Regions from separate parts of the Pseudomonas sp. CF161 genome, predicted to be linked through region 1. Evidence: riboswitches for the same ligand, from Rfam matches in the RefSeq annotation. Region 1 holds a riboswitch; each other region holds the start of a gene.
The links. A riboswitch is a leader RNA that binds a small molecule or an ion and turns the genes downstream of it on or off. The one in region 1 is predicted to bind cobalamin.

Region 1 (3,866 bases):
CCTCGGGCACCAGGGAGCCGGCGTAGATAATCACCGGGCAGCGATGGATCAGCCGCTGGCCCTTGACGGTGATCAGCTCCGGGTCGCCGGGGCCGGCGCCGATAAAAAAGACGGTCATGGCTGTTTCCTGTGAAAAAAGGGGTCAAGGCAAGCCTGCAGATGAAGATTGCTCATGATCAACGCGGGGGATTATCGGGATTTTAGCCGCAGCAGGCCATGGCCAGGGTCGCCTGGGCGTACTTTTGGCGGCGGATCAGCAGTTTCGCCGGGCTCTGCGCCAGGCGTTCGGCCAGGGCCAGGGCAGCGCTTTCGGCCACGCCATAGCAGCCGGTGCGTTCGTAGGCGATTTCCGAGCGGTGGCTCAGTTGCAGCGCGTAGGGCGTGAGCTGCGAGCTGCTGAAGCAGGTCAGGGGCAGGGCCAACTGCTCGGCCAGTTGCAGCAGGCCGGGCTCTTCGCGTTTCAGGTCGATACTGGCCAGGCCCCGGACCTGATCCAGCCCGAAGCCATGGGTTTCCAGGACCTGGTCGAGCAAGGCGCGCAGCGTGTCCACCGGGCAGCCGCGCTGGCAACCCAGGCCGACCACCAGGGCCGGCGCTGCGTGCCCTTCACTCATGCCGCGTAGTGACCCGCGCTTTTACGCCGGAACAACCAGGCGCTGATCAGGCCCAGGGCCAGCCAGAACACCGCATTGGTCAGTTGCGAGGCGATTTTGAACTGTGCTTCCAGAGCCTCCGGAGCCAGCATCGAGTGCACTTCCGGCTGTGGTGCGCCAATGATGTGCGGCACGGCAATGATGGCGACACCGAGCACTTTCAGCAGCCAGTGCTGGGCAAACACGATCAGCGCGATGCCGACGGCGGTCGAGGCCGCGGTGCCGACCCACCAGATCTGCCGTTGCGCCAGGTCCGCGGCAGCGGTGCCCGGCAGCTCGGGCGGCAGGCCCAGGGTCGGCGCCAGGCAGAAGGTGGCGTAACCGGCCAGCCCCCACAGCAGCCCCTGGGAGGTGCGATTCGGCGCGCGCAGGGTGTACAGGCCGGCGAGCATCAGGGCGAAGCCGACGGCCACCACCAGATTGCCGCCAGTGGTCGACAGCACGCGCTGCCAGCCATCTTCCGGCTCCCAGGCTTCGGCATCGTGGGTGTGGCCGGCCATGGCGCCTTCGGCGTGTTCATGGACTTCAGTGGCCGGGGCCTTTTCGTAGGTTTCGGCCTGCAGAATCAGCGGGGCGACCCAGAAGCTTTGCAGCAGGGTCAGCAACAGGGCGGCCAGCAGCCCGGTAAAACCTGCGGTTTGCGCAATACGCTTGATCATGTCAGCAGCTCTCAATGGCACGGGAAGGCGGAGCTGTGACGGGTATCGTGGGCGGCGTTGTGCACCGCTTCGATATGGGAGAACCCGGCGAAATACACCAGGCACGCGCCGAGGATCGAGGCACCGATGGCGGCGACCAGGCGTTGGCTCAGGGTGGAGGTGCTGCTGGCGGATTGACTGGTGCTGCTGATGATCGACATGGCGCATCCCTCTGGTTATCAGCGGGTGGATCGAACGCAGCAAAACCCCGCGCGCCGGGCGCACAGGGAATTAACAGCGCCCGCCCACCGCGGGTTTGTTATGTGTCTATTGCGGGCCGGTCTCCGGGCTCGCGAGGGGCGGGGCTTGCGCCTGGCCTGCAAGAATCGCCTTCCCATGCCGGATGCCCGGCGCAGTGGATCTGATTCTTCGCTCGCTTACCGTTGCGGGGGCAGCACCGGACTGGTCAAGGCCTTGAGTAAGGCACGTGACGCACCGGTTTCCCGTTTCACCCTGTGAAGGGCACCCGTAACAAGGTGTGTAGGAGAGCATGGGCGGGGGAGGGCCGTCAATTGCCACTCTTTCGCAATGGCGCCGGGACCGGATGCTGGTTTCTCCCCACGCCGGCGGCCGGAGCTTGCCGACAATGCGCATTGACCGGCCCCCGCGCTCTGCGTAGCCTTGCGCACTCGAGGTTCTTCGGCGCAGTCGGCCGAAGCTAAGAAGGGAACGCGGTCCAAGCCGCGGCTGCCCCCGCAACTGTAAAGGGTCATGGTTGATGCACAGCCACTGCACGCGTCTCAAGGCGTTGGCGGGAAGGCGCGTCAATCGTCGGTTACCACCGGCACACCCTCAGCCAGGAGACCTGCCTCGTGACGAATTCTCACTACAACCGGGCGGGGTGATCCGGTGGCGAACTCTTCCGCGCAGCCATTGCCGCGGTTTTCGTCCCGTATGCCCGCCACCTTGCCAAAGGGCATCCGATGAAAACACTGGCCAAACTTCCCGTCACCATCGTCACCGGCTTCCTTGGCTCGGGCAAAACCACCTTGCTGCGGCACATGCTCGACAACGCCCAGGGGCGCCGGATCGCGGTGATCGTCAACGAATTTGGCGAGCTGGGCATCGACGGTGAAATCCTCAAGCAATGCTCCATCGGCTGTACTGAAGAAGAAGCCAGCGGCCGGGTCTACGAGCTGGCCAACGGCTGCCTGTGCTGCACCGTGCAGGAAGAATTCTTCCCGGTGATGCGCGAACTGGTAGCCCGGCGCGGCGACCTTGACCACATCCTGATCGAAACCTCGGGCCTGGCCCTGCCAAAACCCCTGGTCCAGGCCTTCCAGTGGCCGGAAATCCGCAGCGCCTGCACCGTCGACGCGGTGATCACCGTGGTCGACAGCCCGGCCGTGGCCGCCGGCACCTTCGCCGCCTTCCCGGACCAGGTCGATGCCCAGCGCAAGCTCGACCCCAACCTGGACCACGAATCGCCGCTGCACGAGCTGTTCGCCGACCAACTGGCCAGCGCCGACCTGGTGATTCTCAACAAGGCCGACCTGATCAGCGCCGAAGACCTGGCAAAAGTGCGCCTGGAAGTGGCCGAAGAGCTGCCGCCAGCGGTCAAGGTCATCGAAGCCAGCAGCGGTCGCCTGCCGCTGGACGTGTTGCTGGGCCTGGGTGCCGGCTCCGAAGAACACATCGACAGCCGTCACAGCCACCACGACCATCACCATGACGGCGACGATGCCGATCATGACGACCACGATCACGACGCCTTCGATTCGATCTCCATCGAACTGCCGCAAGCCGAGGAAAGCCTGCTGCTCGATGCCCTGACCCAACTGGTGGTCAAGCACGGGATCCTGCGGGTCAAGGGTTTTGCCGCCATCCCCAACAAGCCGATGCGCTTGCTGATCCAGGGCGTGGGCACTCGTTTCGACAAGCACTTCGACCGCCAGTGGGGCGCCGACGAGGCCCGCACCACGCGCCTGGTGCTGATCGGCCAGGAGCTGGACGCCGAGCAACTCGAAGCGCAACTGCGCGCCGCCCTCAGCGTTTAACCCATGCACCTGCTCAGGACCCAGCCCGGCGGTTTCGTGTCGGATGACAACATTGCCGACCTTGGACAAACCCCCGCCGAGCTGGTGATCCTGTGCAGCGGCGACTCCAGCCTGGCGCTGCTGGCGGAAGCGGCCCAGCAGTTGCCGGACGATTTCCCGAGCTTGCGCCTGGCCAACCCGATGCAGGTGCAGAACCACGCTTCGGTCGACCTGTATGTCGACCAGGTGCTGCGTCACGCCAAGGTGATCCTGATTTCCCTGCACGGCGGCATCGGCTACTGGCGCTATGGCGTCGAACGCCTGGTGCAACTGGCCGAGCGCGGGGTGCAGCTGATTCTGGTGCCGGGGGATGACCGCCCGGACCCGGAGCTCAGCGATCTGAGCACGGTGCCGGCCGCCGCGCGCGATCGCCTGTGGCACTTCTTGCGCCAGGGCGGGCGCGACAACGCCCTGAATCTGTACCGCTGCCTGGCCGCCAGCCTGCTGGGCCGCGACTATGCCTGGACCGAGCCGCAGAC
Region 2 (3,866 bases), on a different contig from region 1:
CCTGCAATACAAGACCCCGTCGGGCAGCACCTTCACCGCCCTGGAACAGGTGTCGTTCGAGGTGCCCGACCAGCAATTTGCGGTACTGGTCGGCCCCTCGGGCTGCGGCAAGTCGAGCCTGCTATACCTGACGGCAGGCCTGGCCGAGCCGACTTCGGGCGAAATCTACGTCGGTGGCCAGCAGGTGGATGGGCCCGGTGCCGATCGCGGCATGGTGTTCCAGGGCTACACCCTGTTTCCATGGCTGACGGTGCGCAAGAACATCGAGTTCGGCCTCAAGCGCCGTGGCGTGCCGGCGGCGGAGCGCAAGGAGATCGTCGAGCACTACCTGAATGAAGTCGGCCTGCTGCGCTTTGCCGATAACTATTCCAAGCAACTCTCGGGGGGGATGATGCAACGCGTGGCCATCGCCCGGGCCCTGGCCAACGACCCGCAGATCCTGCTGATGGACGAACCCTTCGGCGCCCTCGACAGCCAGACCCGGTTGCAGATGCAGCAACTGCTGCTCAAGGTCTGGGAGCACAGCAAGAAAACCGTGCTGTTCGTGACCCACGATATCGACGAGGCGATCCTGCTCGGCGACCGGATCTTCGTCATGGGCGCCCGCCCCGGGCGGATCAAGGAAGTGCTCGACGTGCCCATCGGCCGCCCGCGCAACCTGGACATGGTCATGGACCCGGACTTTATCCGCATGAAGCGCAACATCTTCCACCTGCTGCACGACGGGCCCGAGGACGATCACTAACGGCGCGGCACCCGCCGCCTAGTCAGCCGATGCAGGCGGCAGCTATTCAAGGATATGGGTCCGGCACACTGCCAGGATTTCATCGGCCAGCGGCAAATCATCCGGACACGCTCGGGATTGATCCAGCCGTACCGCCTGCCCCTGATTTTGGGCAACGACCTGGCCGGCGTGGTGCTGCGGCTGGGCGCCGAGGTCGACGCTTCAAGTCGAAGGACGAGGTCTACGGGCGCCCTCCCCAGGCCCCTATCGGCACCGTCGCCGTGCGGATTGCCATGCCCGAGAAAGCCCTGAAGTCTGTCGCACAGGGATGCGCCAACGACAAGGAGGTCATCAAGCACCTAAGCCGCAAGCTTCAAGCTTGCGGCTTAGGTTGCTTGACGCTGCCGCCCGCCAATGGTCAGATGCGCGCCAGTTTCAGGTGTCCGCAGCCGTCGTGCTGCGGGTGAAACGGGAAGCCGGTAGGCCCTTTGGGGCGAGTCCGGCGCTGCCCCCGCAACGGTATGCGAGCGAAACATTCACACAGCCACTGTGCCTCGGCATGGGAAGGCGAATGTTTCATGCCCCTCGCGAGCCCGGAGACCGGCCTGATCCCTACATGGCAATCCGCGGTGGGCGGGTGCAGGCCTTGGCGTGCGTAGGCTGTTCCCTGCCCGTCACTTTCTGCTTCAGCTCCCGCGGGTGGCCCGACCAGGCTCAACCCGGCGCTTCCCGATGACGCTTTGCACCCCGCCCCGCCCTGCTCCCTTTGTCTGGCCCGACCACGAAGCGGCGTTTTATGCCGAGCATCTGGCCGCCTCCAACTATGTCGAACGTGTCGGCGGCTGCCTGCTGCAACTGCTCGGCCCGCAGCGGCAACTGCTGGATATCGGTGCCGGTTCGGGGATTCTCGGGCGGCATCTGCTGGCCCCCGGTGGCCAGTGGACCGTGGTCGAACCCAACGCCTACATGGGCCACTGCATCGAGCGCCTCGCGGCCCGTGCACCGGCCGTGACCCTGAGCCTGCACCCGGGTCTCTGGCAAGACATCGCTGACCTGGGCCTGGCGCCGGCACAGACCGTGCTCTGCGCCAACCTCCCGGTCAGCGACGGCCAGGCCCAGGCCTTTCTCGAGCGGGTGCGGCCCCTGGCCCGCGGCACCCTGGTGTGGAACCTGCCGGCCCAGGAAGGCCCGCGCACCTATTGCCTGTCGGGGTTCCTGCCGCCGCAATTGCACCGCAGCGACATGACCCCGGGTTATCAGCTGACCCTGGCCGAGCTGCCGGCCAGCGCCCAGCCCGACGAGATTCACTTCACCGACTGGGCGTTCAGCACGCTGTTCGCCACCCCCGAAGCAGCCCTGATGCATTTCAGGGAGAAGCTCGGCGCCCTCGATGGCGCGGCGCTGGGGCTGCTTGAACGGCATTTGCAGGATCACCTGCAACCGGCCCCGGGGGGCTGGCTGGCCAGCGCCCCGAAACGCGCCGCCAGCTTGCTCTGGCACGCGTGAACTCTCCCATAAGAACCTGCCTGCGGACCTGCCCCATGCCAAGCCTGCGCCACACCTTCGCCCTGCCCCTGTTGCTGGGCACCAGCCTCGCCACCCAGGCCGCCGACAACCCGTCGGTGCTGCAGATGGACACGACCCTGGTCAGCGCCCCCCGGGCCGGCGAGTCGCTCAAGGACGTCACCAGCACCGTGCAGGTGATCGACAGCGAACAGATCGAACGCTCCTCGGCGCGCAACCTGACCGACCTGCTGGCGGAAAACGCGGTGGGCTTTTTCAGCGAATGGACCCCGGGCCAGACCTCGATCAACATCCGCGGCGGCAATACCGATGGCCAGGGCCGGGACTTTCGCAGCCAGGTGACGGTGCTGGTCAACGGGCGCCGGGCCGGCACGGCGAATATTTCCAAGCTGTCGCCGGCCCAGGTCGCGCGCATTGAAGTGATCCGTGGCCCGGCCTCGGTGATCTATGGCAGCCAGGCCATCGGGGGCGTGATCAACATCATCACCCGCAATGGCCGCAACACCGAAGGCGGCGGCGCGACCCTGCAGGGCGGCTCCTGGGGCCTGGCCCAGGGCAGCCTGTTCCAGAGCGGCGCGTCCGGGCCGCTGGATTACTACCTGGGCCTGGACAGCGGTCGGCGCGGTGACTATCAGAGCCGCGACGGCACCCAGGAAAACACCGCGTGGAAACGCCGGGGCGGGTTATTGGCCCTGGGCTATGACCTGTCCGATGACCAGCGCCTGGACCTGACCCTGCGCTCGGACGGCATCTACGACGCGGGCTTTCGCGGTTCGCAATGGGACTACAACAACTACGACAACCGCTATAACCAGTCCCTGGAAGCCAACTGGACCGCCAAGCCGAGCGACTGGCTGAACTGGGCGGCCCAGGTCTACGCCCTGCGCGATGTCGACGACCTGCACTGGGGTTCCGAGCGCCAGGGCAACGGCAGCCCCGGGTTCAGCAAGGACCATATCGAGCGCCGCCTGGACGCCTATGGCCTGAAGCTGACGCCGCAGTTGCTGCTGGGCCCCGGCACCGACCTGCTGCTGGGCCTGGACCTGGAAAAAAGCACACTGCGCAATGATCGTTTCCGCGTGGCCATGAACGGCTCCACCAGCAGCCAGGTGGCGCCCTACGACATCAACTCCGATGACCTCAGCGCCGCACTCTACGCCGAGCTGATCCAGCGCCTGATGGACGACCGCCTGACCCTGCGCGCCGGTTCGCGCTACAGCTATGGCCGCTCGAGCACGGTCAAGACCGACTACATGCCGACCCTCGAAGAGCAGACCCGCAGTTTCGATGAAGTCACCTACAGCCTCGGCGCCGCCTTCGAGGCCATGCCCGGGGTCAAGCTGCGGGCCGGGGTTTCCACCGGATTCCGCGCACCACTGGCAGGCGAGCTGGCGGCCGACTTCACCACCACCAGCGGCAGCCAGACCCTGGGCAATGCCGACCTCAAGCCCGAGACCAGCCTGCAATACGAAACCGGCATTACCCTGACCAGCCGCTACCAGTTCTTCGACCTGGCGCTGTTCCAGAACCGGATCCAGGACCGCATCACCAGCCGGCCCCTGGGCGGCAACGTCAGCCAGTACGTGAACGGCGACGGCGACGCGGTGATCCGTGGCCT
Region 3 (3,866 bases), on a different contig from region 1:
GCGCAGGCCCATGCCGGCTGTCAGGTCCTGGCTCAGGGTCTTGTTCAACCACAGGTTGGCGCTGCGCCGCGGCACGTTACTCGGGCGATTGCCGGCGCGCGAGACCACCTGGCCCGACACCACTTCATCGAAGTCGTCGTATTCGGCCCGCACCAGCGCGGCATTGGCCGAGACCTGCCAGTCGTGGGCCAGGGCCAGCTCCAGGGACGCCTCCAGGCCGTCGGCGGACTGCTGGCCGACCTGTTGCGCCTGGCGCGTGACCGGGTCGCTGCTGAGCAGTTTTTTCTTGACGATATGGTAGGCCGCCAGGGTCCATTCACCGCGCCCGTCCCAGAACTGTTGCTTGAGGCCGAACTCGGTCTGCCGGGCCTCGGTCAGGTCCATCTGCTGATCGTCGGCATTGAGGCTGATCAGATCGTCGACCCCGTCTTCGCTGGTCGAATACTGGCCGTACAGCGACAGTTGGTCGGTGACCGCGAACACCAGCCCGGCGCGCCAGTTGCCACCCGTGAGGCTGCGGTCGCTGCGGCTGCCGGCACGCTGGTCGTCGCGCTCGATGTGGTTCTGGTCGCGGCGCACGCCGGTCACCAGGGACCAGCGCTCGGACAGCTGCAAGCGGTTCTCGGCAAACAGGGCAAAGGTGCGGGTGGTGCTGTCGGTTTGCGGGGAAAACCTGGATTGACTCTGGAAATACCCCGGGGTCGGCTGCCAGGGGTCGATGGTGCCGCCCGCGACGTCTTGGTAAGGCGAGTTGCTGTCGACCCCGAAACGGACTTTATTGACCTCGGTGCCGACCACCGTGCGGCTGTCCAGGCCGAACAGTGAATGGTTGAAGGTGAAGCTCTGGCGGTCGCCCATCTGCTCCTGGTCGTGCTTGATCTCCAGATAGTCCTGGCGCAGCAGTTGCCCGTTTGCGGGTTGCCAGCTGTAGGTTTCGGCGTTGCGCCAATGGCGGCGGCTCTTGATGTAATACAGCTGGTTGCTGGCGCTGACGCTGTCGCTCAGGTTCCAGTTGGTGTTGAGCCGGGTCCATTCATCGTTGTTGCGCTGCACGGCGTTGCGCAGGTTGTAGTTCTTGTCGCGCAGGCTGTCGCGGTAGTGCCCGTCGAGCAGGGGCGTGCCGAAGTAGCTGCTCGGCTCGCTGTCGCCACGCTCATGGGCGAAGGTGAAGCTCAGGTCATCGCTGGCCTGCCAGCGCAGGGCTGCGCTGAGGGCCAGGCTGCGCGAGTCGCCGTGGTCGACCCAACCGTTGCTTTGCTGCTGGTTCAGGGTCAGGCGATAGCTCAGGGTGTCGCTGAGGGAACCGCCGCTGTCCAGGCCCAGTTGCTGGCGATCGTTGGAGCCATAACCCAAGCGCAGGCGGTTGCGCACTTCACCTTCGAAGGGCTGCTTCGAGATCACATTGACCACCGCTCCGGTGGCGCCTTCGCCATAGAGCACCGAGGCCGGGCCACGGATCACGTCGATGCGTTCAACCATCCACGGGTCGACCGGAAACGTCAGGCTGCCGGCACCGGTGTACAGGCGCGCGCCGTCGAACAGGGTCATGACCGAGCTGTGCCCGGTAAAGCCCCGCGCCGCCAGCGCAGTGTTGCCGTTGCCCGGGGCGGCGATGCTGGTGATGCCCGGGGAGCGGGTCACGGCGTCCTGCACCGTGAGGTTGTTGCGGTTATCGATGGCGTCCTGGCCGAGGCTGCTGGTGCTGGCGGGGTTTTCCAGGGCGCTCAGGTTCAGCCGTGAACCGGCGGGCAGCGGTGTGCTGAGGGAGGTGTCATCGCCCTTGGCGACTTCGCTGACCAGGGTCGCCGGCAAGGCCAGCGCACGCGGGTCGGTTTCGGCAAAGGTCAGGGATGAAAAGGCCATGCAGGGTAGAAAAGTGATCGGCAGGGATCGGCTTGCGAGGCTTTGGAGCAGGGGATTGCGGGACATGCTATTCCAACTGAGTCAGGAAAGAATGAAACCCGGAGGGAACAACGCATAGGGAATCGCAGGCGCACGCGCCCACGCAAACCGGACTGCGCCCGCCCACCGCGGGGTTGCCAAACGAAGTTGCAGGCCGGTCTCCGGGCTCGCGAGGGTCATGAAGCATTCACCTTCCCATGCCGGAGCACAGTGGTCTGTCGAATGCTTCGCTCGCTTACCGTTGCGGGGGCAGCGCCGGACTGATCACCGAAGTGACGCACCGGCTTCCCGTTTAATCCCATGCACGGCGGCATGGGACACCTGTAACTGGCGCGCATATGACCATTGATGAATTTCTTCGTCAATGCGCAAAGCCGCTTCAGGGGGTGGCCAGGGTCTGCGGCGGCTCGTATTCGGTTTCGGCGAAGTTGAAGTAGGTAGTGCCAGCATGCTGGGTGATCTGCGGTTCGCAGCGGCCAAAGGGTTCAGACAGATGCCCCTTGCCGTTGACCACCTTGAGCAGCATTTGCTCCTGGGCACTGCAGCCATTGCCGGACCACGCGGCACTCACCAGAAACAGCCCATCGCCCAGGTGCTGTACGGCTTCGAACGACATGCCGTCGCTGAGCAGGGCCGACTTCCGGATCAGGGCACCGTTGACCAGCAATTGGCTGGGCGGGTTTTTATTGCCGTCATGCTGCTCGGCAATCACCTGCACCTTGTCGTTGCCGTTGACGGCCTGGGTCTGGGTGCTGATCTCCAGTGCCGGGTAGCGACGGGCCTTGGCTGCTTCCACGGCGTTGGTTTCGCGGGGCACCAGGCCCATGCCGGCGGGGCCGCGCACAGTCACGAAATCGGCAGGTTTGGCCGCTTCCAGGGCGCGCACGGCGTCGAAGTCCCAGTAATTGACCCGGGTCACCGCCATGCGCGAAGGCGCAGGCTCGATCACGCTCAGCTCGAACTGCTTGCCGGTCATGTTCGGCGCATACAGGTAGGACAGGTGGTCCAGCGATGCCTGGGCATGTACCGCGACCTGGGTGGTCTGGGTGAACGCCTGCAGCGGGCCTGAGTAACGGGCCAGGGCCTGGTCGGCGAGCTTCTTGCCGGCGGTGAGCGAACCTTTTACCTCGGCTTCCAGGGCGATGACCTTGTGATCGGGGCCGAAGGTGTAGGTCGCCGATTCATAGGGCTTGTCGCGGTTGACCTCGGTGCGCCGGGTGTTGCTGAAGTAGATCGTCTGGTAGCGCAGGAACACCGTCAGCGAATGGATGCCCGCCGGGCCGGAGCCGGTGTAGGTCATGCAGCCCCGGGGGCAGGTTTCCTGAAGCAGCAGATTGACTTCGTCATAGGGCATGCCGAGTGCAACGTCATGCACGGTAAAGTCCGGGGCCGCCAGCAGCGTCGGCGAGACCAGTGCCGCCGCCAGCGCGAGCGCGTTGAATGTGTGCTTCAAGACCATCTCCTGGTTGTCCAATGGCGGGGCCGTTGGGCCCCACGCCGCAATCCTTGCCAGCAAATGGCATGGCCTGTGTGGCTATCGGCTGCTGGCGATTGGCCTTGAGCGGCAATGCGCTGCACCCCGCGCGGGGCTGGCCCGGGCGCGGTAAAACCTGAGCAATCAGACGCAACATGGTGAAGAATATAGCGCTTGCCTGATGAGCCCCGACCGGGGCCGTCGCCCCGAAATCGCTGCCGCCGGCGGCAGGTAACCAAGGAACAGAATGCTTTTTGTAGTGATGCTGGGGGGCAAACACCCCAGGGCCAAGATTGAGGTCCACGACGTGGTGTTCGCCATCGCCGACAGCCTGGAAGCGGCCTACCCGCAACTGCGCGAAGGCTGGTTTGGCAGCCCGGCGGGGCTGCATATCGATTCGTGGATGCAGGTCGATGGCGTGGAAGGGTGGAAGGTGCAGTTGAGCCCGCTGGCGCCTCTGCCCGGGGCCCCGCGCCTGTATTTCATCAAC
Region 4 (3,866 bases), on a different contig from region 1:
CAGCTACCGCTGGCGCCGGCTTGCCGACAGTCGCCAGCAACGGCTGCGGGGCGAACAGCGCCGCCACCGCCGCCGGGTTGGACGGGAAATAGAAGTGCACATACGAGGCGGTCATCCGCCCATCGCGATACACCGCCTCGGCGCCACGCCCGCCATTGGGGCTCACGCCACGGGCAATCGGCGTCAGTTCGGTATTGGTCAGCGAATGGTGGTAGGTGTGGCCGCGCAAGGTGCCTTCCGGCAACTGCACGTCCTGCAGGGCCAGGGCCGCCAGGCGCTTTTGCATCACCGCGTCACCGGGCAGCAGCCCCAGCAGACGGGCACTGTGGCCCTCGACATCAGTCAGGGAATCGAGCAGGTAGAGCATGCCGCCACATTCGGCGAGCAAGGGTTTGCCGGCGCCGTGGTGGGCGCGGATCGCCGCGAGCATCGCGCTGTTTTCGGCCAGGGCCTGGTGATGCAGTTCCGGGTAGCCACCGGGCAGGTACAGGCTGTCGGCAGGCGGCAGCTCGCGGTCGTGGATCGGCGAAAAGAATGACAACTCGGCGCCCATCGCCCGCAGCAGGTCCAGGCTCGCGCCATAGGTGAAGGCAAAGGCCTCGTCCCGGGCCACGGCGATGCGCACTCCAGCCAGCAACGGCTCGGCGTTCACTCGCTCGGGGGCGGCGAAGGTGACCGCTGGCGGCAGCGCCACTTCGCAGCTGCCGGCCAGGGCCTGCGCCGCCGCGTCCAGGCGCAGGTCGAGGTCGTTGAGTTCTCGGGCCTGCACCAGCCCCAGGTGACGACTCGGCAGTTCGATACCGGTCTCCCGGGACAAAGCGCCATACCAGCGCAAGCCTTCGGTCAGGCTGCCTTCGAGCAACTGGGCATGGCGCAGGGTGCCGACCCGATTGGCCAGCACGCCGGCGAATGGCAAGTCCGGCTGGTAGCGCGCCAGCCCCAGAGCCAGGGCGCCGAAGGTCTGGGCCATGGCCGTGCCGTCGATCACCGCCAGCACCGGCACGCCAAAATGCCGCGCCAGGTCGGCGCTGGACGGCGTGCCGTCGAACAGGCCCATGACCCCTTCGATCAGAATCAGGTCCGCCTCGGCGGCGGCCTCCCACAACAGGCGACGGCTCTCTTGCTCGCCGACCATCCACATATCCAGTTGGTACACCGGCGCGCCGCTGGCACGCTCGAGGATCATCGGGTCGAGAAAGTCCGGGCCGCACTTGAACACCCGGACCTTGCGCCCCTGGTTGCGGTGCAGGCGCGCCAGGGCGGCGGTCACGGTGGTTTTGCCCTGGCCGGACGCCGGGGCGGCGATCAATACCGCCGGGCAATGACGAGCATCACTCATGCTCGGGCACTCACAGTTCCACCCCTTTCTGCGCCTTGATCCCGGCCTGGAACGCATGTTTGACCACGCCCATTTCGGTGACGGTGTCCGCCAGTTCGATCATTTCCGGCTTGGCGCCGCGACCGGTGACCACCACGTGCTGCATCGGTGGACGGGCCTGCAGGTCGCTGAGCACCTGGTCCAGGTCGAGGTAACCGTGCTTGAGGGCGATGTTCAGCTCATCGAGCACCACCAGGCCGATGGCCGGGTCGCGCAGTAACTGACGGGACACTTCCCAGGCAGCCTCGGCAGCGGCGATATCGCGCTGGCGGTCCTGGGTCTCCCAGGTGAAGCCCTCGCCCATCACATGAAAACGCACCTGTTCCGGGAAGCGCCGGAAAAACAACTCTTCCCCGGTGCTGTTGCGGCCCTTGATGAATTGCACCACGCCGCATTGCATGCCGTGGCCCATGGAGCGGGCGAGCATGCCAAAGGCCGAGCTGCTCTTGCCTTTGCCATTGCCGGTCAGCACCAGCAGCAGCCCGCACTCGTTCGGCGAGTTGGCGATGCGTTCATCGATCACGGCTTTTTTGCGCAACATGCGCGCCAGATGGCGCTCGTCACGATCGGGGGATTGGGTCATGGGGCAGCTCTCCGTTGGGGCTGGATAACGGGGGGCAGGAATAGAAATAGAAGGCGCAAGCCTGGCATCGCCCACCGTGATGCCGTTGGATGGATCAGGCCGGTCTCCGGGCTTGTGAGCAGCACTAATGCCGAACCGCGCGCCTTCCCATGTCAGTTCGACACAGTGGCACCAAGCGCGGTCTTGACTCACTTACCGTTGCGGGGGCAGCGCCGGAATCGTCGCCCGTTCCTGTTCGGAACACGCACTCACCGGCTTCCCTGTTTCACCCTGTCGACCCATGGCCACAGAGCACCTGAAACAAGTCGCGAAGGTTAGAGGGTTGGGGGTGGAGCGTCAATTAAAGCCGGCCGTCGGCGAGCGCGAAGCACTGCACCAGATCAATAAAATGACGCCAATCTTGTGCCACACTGCAAGCAGTGATATCAAATAGCCACAATCTGGCTACCCAAATCTATCTGACAAAAACAAGGGTGAGTTCAATGCAAGGCATGATCATCAGCAATCCGAAACTGGAGTTTCTGCGCCCGATGCTGGAGCGCTGGTTTGATTGCATTGACCGCTACAACGAGGTGCGCGGCGACAACGAATGCCCGTACTGGTTTGATGAACAGGCCAACCTCGGCCTGCTGTCGGCCGCCGCCTGGATGGCAGAAATGGTCACCTTGCAGCACAGCCCGAGCAAAAAGCAGCTCGAAGAAGGCAATCGCAATGGCCGCGCCGACCTGTACCTGGCCACCCGCGAGGAACGCGCTTTCCTCAAGGTCAGCCAGCGCTGGCCACGGGTCAACAACCTGCAACTGACCCAGGCCCTGCTGGATGTCAGCAGTGATGCCAGAACCATCGCCTACCCCAATGAGCTGCGGCTGGGCTGCCTGTTTATCGCCCCACTCAAGGCCCAGCACAGCGCCACACCGGAAGAACTCCAGGACATGCTCGACGACCTGCAAAAGGAACACACCTGCGCCGTTGCCTGGTACTTCCCCTACGCCTACCGCAAGCTGCACAACGACAGCGGCAACTACCACCCCGGGGTCGCCGTGCTGTTCAAAGAGGCCCGCTGATCAGGTTGAACCATCGACTGGCTATGCTCCTCTATGAATACAACGACTCCAGTGCATTCATAGGGACATCGGCATGCTCATCAAGCCCCAAATCGCTCTTCTGATCGCCGTCGCCGCGGGCCTTGCCGGCTGCGGCGAAACCTCCACCCTGCAAGTGTCGGACGGCACCGGCCCGTCACCGCAATTGCCGGAGCCGAATAAAACCCTGATCCCCACGGTGAATATCGCGCCAGCCATCGGCTGGCCCGAGGGCGCCACGCCCATCGCCGCGCCAGGCACCCGGGTCGCGGCATTCGCCGAAAAACTCGATCACCCACGCTGGCTCTATGTGCTGCCCAATGGCGACGTGCTGGTGGCCGAGACCAACGCCCCGCCCAAGCCCGATGACAGCAAAGGCATCCGTGGCTGGGTCATGGAGAAGGTCATGGGTCGGGCCGGCGCCGGCGTGCCGAGCGCCAACCGCATCACCTTGCTGCGCGACCAGGACCACGACGGAGTGGCGGAAACCCGCACCGTATTCCTCGAGAACCTGAACTCACCGTTCGGCATGGCCCTGGTCGGCAACGACCTGTACGTGGCCGATACCGATCAGTTGCTGCGCTTCCCCTATAAAGACGGTGAAACCTCCATCAGCGCACCGCCGACCAAAGTCGTCGACCTGCCGGGCGGCCCCCTCAACCACCACTGGACCAAGAACGTGATTGCCAGCAAGGACGGCAGCAAGCTTTACGTTACGGTCGGCTCCAACAGCAACGTCGGTGAAAACGGCCTGGACCAGGAGCAGGGACGGGCAGCGATCTGGGAAGTGGATCGCGCCACGGGCAATCATCGGATCTTCGCC

Region 2: linked by a shared signal. The riboswitch ahead of CF161_RS21080 (bifunctional 2-polyprenyl-6-hydroxyphenol methylase/3-demethylubiquinol 3-O-methyltransferase UbiG) and the one ahead of cobW (cobalamin biosynthesis protein CobW) in region 1 are both predicted to bind cobalamin.
Region 3: linked by a shared signal. The riboswitch ahead of CF161_RS22385 (TonB-dependent siderophore receptor) and the one ahead of cobW (cobalamin biosynthesis protein CobW) in region 1 are both predicted to bind cobalamin.
Region 4: linked by a shared signal. The riboswitch ahead of cobO (cob(I)yrinic acid a,c-diamide adenosyltransferase) and the one ahead of cobW (cobalamin biosynthesis protein CobW) in region 1 are both predicted to bind cobalamin.

The regions. Positions count from the first base shown of each region.
Region 1 covers NZ_ATLP01000067.1:1,754-5,619, reverse strand. Annotated here, with positions in the region: gene cobM (precorrin-4 C(11)-methyltransferase) at 1-118, opposite strand, end outside; gene CF161_RS12275 (cobalamin biosynthesis protein) at 201-614, opposite strand; gene CF161_RS12270 (CbtA family protein) at 611-1,312, opposite strand; gene CF161_RS12265 (CbtB-domain containing protein) at 1,324-1,512, opposite strand; cobalamin riboswitch at 1,609-1,836, opposite strand; cobalamin riboswitch at 1,967-2,179, shown strand; gene cobW (cobalamin biosynthesis protein CobW) at 2,275-3,348, shown strand; partial or broken gene cobN (cobaltochelatase subunit CobN) at 3,352-3,866, shown strand, end outside.
Region 2 covers NZ_ATLP01000094.1:2,655-6,520, reverse strand. Annotated here, with positions in the region: gene CF161_RS21085 (ABC transporter ATP-binding protein) at 1-745, shown strand, start outside; partial or broken gene CF161_RS33465 (NADP-dependent oxidoreductase) at 863-1,035, shown strand; cobalamin riboswitch at 1,145-1,348, shown strand; gene CF161_RS21080 (bifunctional 2-polyprenyl-6-hydroxyphenol methylase/3-demethylubiquinol 3-O-methyltransferase UbiG) at 1,457-2,230, shown strand; gene CF161_RS21075 (TonB-dependent receptor) at 2,266-3,866, shown strand, end outside.
Region 3 covers NZ_ATLP01000099.1:31,096-34,961, reverse strand. Annotated here, with positions in the region: gene CF161_RS22385 (TonB-dependent siderophore receptor) at 1-1,863, opposite strand, end outside; cobalamin riboswitch at 2,037-2,242, opposite strand; gene CF161_RS22380 (hypothetical protein) at 2,282-3,355, opposite strand; gene CF161_RS22375 (DUF1543 domain-containing protein) at 3,624-3,866, shown strand, end outside.
Region 4 covers NZ_ATLP01000038.1:76,710-80,575, forward strand. Annotated here, with positions in the region: gene CF161_RS05655 (cobyrinate a,c-diamide synthase) at 1-1,339, opposite strand, end outside; gene cobO (cob(I)yrinic acid a,c-diamide adenosyltransferase) at 1,350-1,961, opposite strand; cobalamin riboswitch at 2,041-2,275, opposite strand; gene CF161_RS05665 (hypothetical protein) at 2,444-3,025, shown strand; gene CF161_RS05670 (sorbosone dehydrogenase family protein) at 3,099-3,866, shown strand, end outside.